One region of the Actinopolymorpha cephalotaxi genome, then DNA from elsewhere that is predicted to be linked to it. Evidence: riboswitches for the same ligand, from Rfam matches in the RefSeq annotation. Region 1 holds a riboswitch; the other holds the start of a gene.
What was found. A riboswitch is a leader RNA that binds a small molecule or an ion and turns the genes downstream of it on or off. The one in region 1 is predicted to bind S-adenosylmethionine.
Positions count from the first base shown of each region.

Region 2: linked by a shared signal. The riboswitch ahead of thrC (threonine synthase) and the one ahead of FHR37_RS26545 (aminotransferase class V-fold PLP-dependent enzyme) in region 1 are both predicted to bind S-adenosylmethionine.

Region 1 is NZ_JACBZA010000001.1:5,970,695-5,973,871, forward strand. Features, by position in the region: gene FHR37_RS26540 (glycosyltransferase) at 1-1,486, opposite strand, end outside; SAM riboswitch class IV at 1,626-1,739, shown strand; gene FHR37_RS26545 (aminotransferase class V-fold PLP-dependent enzyme) at 1,914-3,177, shown strand, end outside.
Region 2 is NZ_JACBZA010000001.1:90,078-93,254, forward strand. Features, by position in the region: gene FHR37_RS00380 (serine hydrolase domain-containing protein) at 1-780, shown strand, start outside; SAM riboswitch class I at 943-1,115, shown strand; gene thrC (threonine synthase) at 1,129-2,409, shown strand; gene FHR37_RS00390 (MoaD/ThiS family protein) at 2,406-2,687, shown strand; gene FHR37_RS00395 (alpha-amylase family protein) at 2,753-3,177, shown strand, end outside.

The sequences.
Region 1 (3,177 bases):
CGGTACCCAGCGACCCCACGGCGGGCAGGTCGACCACTCGTGCGGAGCGCTCACGGGCGAGCCGCCGGACACCCGCCGGTGGGAGCTGGTCGCGGCCGTGTGCGAACACGAGGTACGACACCGGCGTGTTCGGCGGGAGGTCACCGGCTGCCGCCTGGGTCAGCGTGGCCGTCGCGCAGCCGGAGTACCACCCGACCTCGGGCTGGTAACCGGTCACCACGACGCACCGCCCGGCCGAGCCGGTGAATCCCGCCGAGTCGCCGGCCGCTCCACCGGACTCCGCCGCCACTGCCGCGGCCGCCGCCACCAGCGACTCCCGCTCGCTGGTCACGTCGCGCAGCGGTCCGCGGGCGACGAGCAGACCGGTCACCGGCAACGTCGCCACCGCGCCGGCGGCCAGCGCACCGAGCAGCAGCCGTGCGCGGGCGCGGGCCAACTCCGCCAGGCCCGCGACGCCGGCCAGGGTCAGCAGGAACACCGACATGAACACGAACCTCGGCTCTCCGTGCGCCGCCAGCCCGATGAGGACGACGAGCGCGACGCCGGCGAACACCACGAACACCGTGCGGCGGTCCTCCGGTCGCGGTCTGCGGCGGACCAGCCGCCACACCGCGAGCGCCCCCGCGACCAGACCGGCGGCCATCACTACCCCGCCCCACGGCCCGGCAAGTTTCACGGGGAACATCCGCAGGTAGAACAGCAGGCCGCCGAAGCCCTCCGAGTGCCCCGCGCCGGCGGATGCCCGCACCATGCCGAGCGGCGATCCGGTCAGACGGTCGGCGAGGACGAGGTGCGGCGCCAGTCCCACCGCCAGCACCGCGGCCGCGCCGAGCAGACCGCGCCACCGGGCCAGCCAGGCGCGCGGCCCCCAGGCCACCGCGGCGGCGAGGGCCAGGGCGAGGACGCCCGCGACCGCGCCGTACCGCAGATAGAACGCTCCGAGCACGAACCCGGCCGCGGCCGGCAACCACCGGTCTCCGCCTCCGGCCCGATGGGAGCCGGTACGCCGCGCCGGCAGCGCGCTGCCTTCCTGGGCGCGCACCAGGCAGTACGCCGCGCCGGCCAGCAGCCCGGCGGTCCCGACATCGGTGAGGAACTCCGGGATCCGGCGGACGAACCCCGGTCCGGACAGCACCAGCAGGGCGGTCACGGCGCCGCGCGCGGGGCCGAGCAGGCCGATTCCGACCCAGCAGAACAGGCCGAACGCCAGCAGCGCCAGGAGCAGCCCCACGACCCGGACGGACGTCACGCTCCCGTGTACCGCGAGCGCGGCGTAGCCGAGCGCCGGCAGCCCGGGCGCGCGATGAATGCCCCACTGCGCGCTCGGCGCTCCCGTGAGCCAGGACCGCGCCTTGGCCGCGTAGACCGCCTCGTCGTGCCCGAGGTAGGGGAGCGACGGCTGGAGTGCCGCCCAGACAACGGCGGTGAGCACGAGGACGCCGACCACGAAAGCCCAGGTCGGAGGCCTGCGCGAGAGCCAACCCACGCCGTTTGTCCGTATCGCAGACTCTGATTTCAGTATTCGAGACATACCTTCGGCCGTTCCCGACAACCGTTACTGTGACTTCCGGTCACGAGTGCCAGCAGGAGACTCGTCCACCACGGCGCACGGCACGATCCGCGCCGGTCGAGGTGGGCGGGACTCGCCAGCCCCGGCTTGCTGGCCGGCAACCCTCCTCCGCGGTGGGGTGCCCCGGGTGAGGACCAGGTCGCGCCGACCGGTGCGGCAAGCGCGGGACCCCACGCCCACCGGGTCCCCGAGACCTGTGAGGTGCGTCGTGAGTCCGTTGAGTGCCGTTGCCGCCAGACCTGTTCGTCCCGTTCGCCGTACCGCCGACATCCCGCTCCCGTCCCCGGCCGACCGGACGACGTCCGGTGCCGTGCCTTCCGTACGTGGAAATCCGGCGACTCCCGTGGGTGCCGCTCCGCTGCTGCCCGTGGTGGGCGGTGACCTCCAGGTGCCGCTGGTCACCGGCGAGACCAGGGCGTACGCCAACCTCGACTACGCCGCGAGCGCGCCGTGCCTGTCCGACGTGGCCGCGCATCTGGCGCGGGTGGCGCCGTACTACGCGAGCGTGCATCGGGGCGCGGGGTACGCGTCGCGGATCAGCACCGCTCGCTACGAACATGCTCGTGCCCAGGTCGCGGCGTTCGTGGGAGCACGCGCCGACGACGTTGTCGTGTTCACCCGCAACACCACCGACGCGCTGAACCTGCTGGCCCGGTCCGTGCTCGGCCGCACCGAGGACGGCCCCGACGCCCCCGCCAGCGGCGACGGCAGCGATGGCAGCACCGGCGCCGACGATGCCGGTGACGTGCTCTTCCTCGACATCGAGCACCACGCCAACCTGCTGCCGTGGCGCCGCGGCCGGCACCGGTGCGTGGTCGCCGGTACGACGCAGCGGGCCACGCTGGTCGCCCTGCGAGCCGAGCTCGCCGCCCGGCCGGCCGCACTCCTCGCGATCACCGGCGCGTCCAACGTCACCGGCGAGGTGCTTCCCCTGGACGAGATCGTCGCCGCCGCGCACCAGGCCGGCGCCCGCGTCGTCCTGGACGCCGCCCAGCTCGCGCCGCACCGGCGGATCGACCTGGCCGCGAGCGGCGTCGACTACGTGGCGTTCTCCGGGCACAAGCTCTACGCGCCGCTGGGTGTGGGCGCCCTGGTCGGCCGCCGCGACTGGCTGGACGCGGCCCCGGCGTACCTCCCCGGCGGCGGCGCCGTCCGCGAGGTCACCCTCACCGGCACCACCTGGGCGGACGCACCGCAGCGGCACGAGGGCGGCACCCCCAACGTGCTCGGCGCGGCGGCACTCGGCCAGGCCTGCGAGACGCTGGCCGCACTGCCCGACGGCGCGCTGGCCGCGCACGAGGAGGCCCTGCGGGCCCGGCTGGTCGCTCGCCTGGACGCCCTGCCCGGCGTACGCCGGCACCGGATCTGGCGGGACAGCCCGGACGCGATCGGCGTGGTGGCGTTCAGCATCGAGGGCTACCACCCCGGACTCGCCGCGGCGTACCTCTCCGCCGAGCACGGCATCGGCGTCCGCGACGGTAAGTTCTGCGCGCACCCGCTGCTGTCCCGGCTGGGCGCGCCCGACGGGACGCTGCGGGCGAGCTTCGGCGTCGGCAGCACCCTGGCCGACGTCGACCGGCTCGCCGACGCGGTCGAGGACCTGCTGG
Region 2 (3,177 bases), 5.9 Mb from region 1:
AGCGGTCTGCACACCGACACGATGGTCTTCACGCCGCCGCGCACCGTGGAGTCCGTGCGCTTCGAGTACTTCACCCCGCGGGAACTGGTCCGGCTCGCCCTCACCAACCCCGAGCCGCGCCAGGCGCCCGGCACGCACTGGGAGTACTCCAACACCAACTACGTCATCGCCGGCATGCTGATCGAGGCCGTCACCCACCACCCGGCGCAGGTGGAGCTGGCCCGGCGGATCTTCCGTCCGCTCGGCCTGCACGACACCTACTTCCCGGTGGCCAGTCCCTTCGTCCGGGGCAGGCACCTGAACGGCTACCTGCCCGCAGGGGAGGGTGAGCCGCCGGTCGACCTCACGGTGTACGGCATGAGCTGGGTGCGTACGGCCGGCGCGGTGGTGTCCACCACCCGCGACGAGACGACGTTCCTGCACGCGTTGTTCACCGGCCGGCTGCTGCCGAGGGCGCAGCTCGCGCAGATGACGGACACCGGTGAGTTCGGCTACGGCCTGGGGTTCCCGGTGCGGGTGCCCTGCGTGCCCGGCGGCGTCGCCTGGGGCCACGACGGCGCGGTGTTCGGCTACAGCAGTGGAGTCTTCAGTACGCCGGACGGCTCCCGGCAGGCCGCCGTAGGCGCCAACACCTGGCTGCTCACCGACGCGGGTGAACTGAACCCGCTGCCGGCCCAGGCGGCCGCCGCCGCCCTGTGCGACGGCTCGCCGAGCCCGGCCGAGGTGGCGCCGCCGTGGCGGGCCACGCCGGTCGCGGCAGCGGCGGCGCCGGTCCGATGAGTCCGGGTTGTCCTCCATTCGGACACCTCGTCTCGCATTCTGAACCCAGCCGACGTTCGCCCGGACCTACCCGTTAGGCTCGCCCGCAGGCGGTGACGCGACCGGTGTCGCCGCCTGCCCCGGGAGGGGCACGCACGACCGAACCACCACAACTGCACAAGGAACTCATCCAGAGGGGCAGAGGGACCGGCCCGACGAAGCCCCGGCAACCGGCCGACCGCCGACGAGTGTGTCTCGCGTTCTTGCAGGCCCACGGCGGCCACGGTGCCAACTCCGGCCCACGACTCCGCGTTCGGGACGACCTCCCGGGCGGGCGTACGCGGGAAAGATGAGGAGGAGAGGCCTCGCATGACGACGACCTACGCCGACAGCACCACGCCCGGCACCCACACGATCCGCCCCGGCGCCTTCGGGAACGCCACCGAACTGCGATGTCGGGAGTGCGGAGCCACCAGCCCGCTCGGCGCCCACTACGCGTGCTTCGAGTGCTTCGGACCGCTCGAGGTCGGCTACGACTTCCCACAGGTCACCCGCGAGCAGATCGCCGCGGGACCGCACAACATCTGGCGTTACCGCGAGCTTCTGCCGGTGCCGGCCGACGTCGCGTCGTTCCCCAACACCGAGCCCGGGCTCACCCGGCTGGTCCGCGCCGACCGGCTCGCCGCCGACCTCGACCTGGCCCGGCTGTGGGTCAAGGACGACTCCGGCAACCCCACCCACTCGTTCAAGGACCGGGTCGTCGCCGTCGCGCTGACCGCGGCCCGTGAGCTGGGATTCCAGGTGCTGGCCTGCCCGTCCACGGGCAACCTCGCCAACGCCGTGGCCGCGGCCGCCGCCCGTGCCGGCATCCGCAGCGTGGTGATGGTTCCGCACAACCTCGAGCAGCAGAAGATCCTCACCACCGCCGTGTACGGCGGCACGCTCGTCGCCGTCGAGGGCAACTACGACGACGTCAACCGCCTGGCCAGCGAGATCGCCGGCGAGGAGGAGACCTGGGCGTTCGTCAACGTCAACGTCCGGCCCTACTACGCCGAGGGCTCCAAGACGCTGGGGTACGAGATCGCCGAGCAGCTCGGCTGGCGGCTGCCCGAACAGATCGTCGTCCCGATCGCGTCGGGCGCCCAGCTGGTGAAGATCGACAAGGGCATCCGCGAGCTGGTCGAGCTGGGACTGGTGGAGGACGCCCCGTACCGCATCTACGGCGCCCAGGCCACCGGCTGCTCCCCGGTGTCGGCGGCGTTCCACGCCGGCAACGACGTGGTCGCCCCGGTGAAGCCCGACACGCTGGCGAAGTCGCTGGCGATCGGCAACCCCGCGGACGGGCCGTACGTGCTCGACGTGGTGCGGCGTACCGGCGGGTCGGTCGAGGACGTCTCCGACGAGGAAGTGGTGGACGGCATCGCCCGGCTGGCCCGCACCGAGGGCATCTTCGGCGAGACCGCCGGCGGGGTGACCGTGGCCACGCTGGCGAAGCTGGTCCGCTCGGGCAAGCTCGACCCGGCCGCGGAGACCGTGATCATCAACTCCGGCGACGGGCTGAAGACCCTGGACGCCATCGCCGGCAGGGTCGGCCCGAAGGCCACCATCCGTCCGACGTACGAAGCATTCACGGAGGCTGGGCTCGCATGAGCGTGAAGGTTCGGATCCCCACCATCCTGCGCACCTACACCGACGGCTCGTCGGAGGTGAAGGCCGACGGCGGCACGCTGGCCGAGGTGCTCGCGTCGCTGGACGCGAACTACCCGGGCATCCGCGCGCGCCTTCTCGACGACAGCGGCAAGCTGCGCAGGTTCGTCAACGTCTACGTCGGCGAGGAGGACGTGCGGTTCGCCGGCGGCCTGGACACGCCGACTCCGGAGGGTACGCAGGTCTCGGTGATTCCCGCCGTCGCCGGCGGTGCCCGCTGACCTCTTCGCCGGCAACGGAGGGCGTCACCACCGCCACCCCTGCGGTCCCGGACGCGGTGTTCGTCGTGCACGAACGCGCCGACGGCCCGCGTCAGGCGCGTCCTGACGCGGGCCGGTCCGGCAGGTTCACCACCGCGGAGGTGGAGGTCGGGCTGGCGCCGGGGCCGTACGGTCTCGACGTCACGGTGGCCTGTCCGAACGCCGGCCTGTCCTGGGTGGTGCTGCGCTGGCGGCGCCCTGTGGCCTCGTCGGCACTGGTCCTCGGTGACACCTGGGAACGTTCCTACGGCGACCTGTCCTGGCGCCACCACCAGCCCGAACGGCTGCTGCCGTGGTCGTGGCTCGCGCATGATCCGGTGTCCACGACGACAACGGGCATGGGTGTCCGCGTACGCCCGAACGCCTTCTGTGCCTGGACCGTCGACGAGGACGGCTGCTCGCTGTGGCTCGACGTCCGCAACGGCGGCGGCCCGGTGTCGCTGGGGGAGCG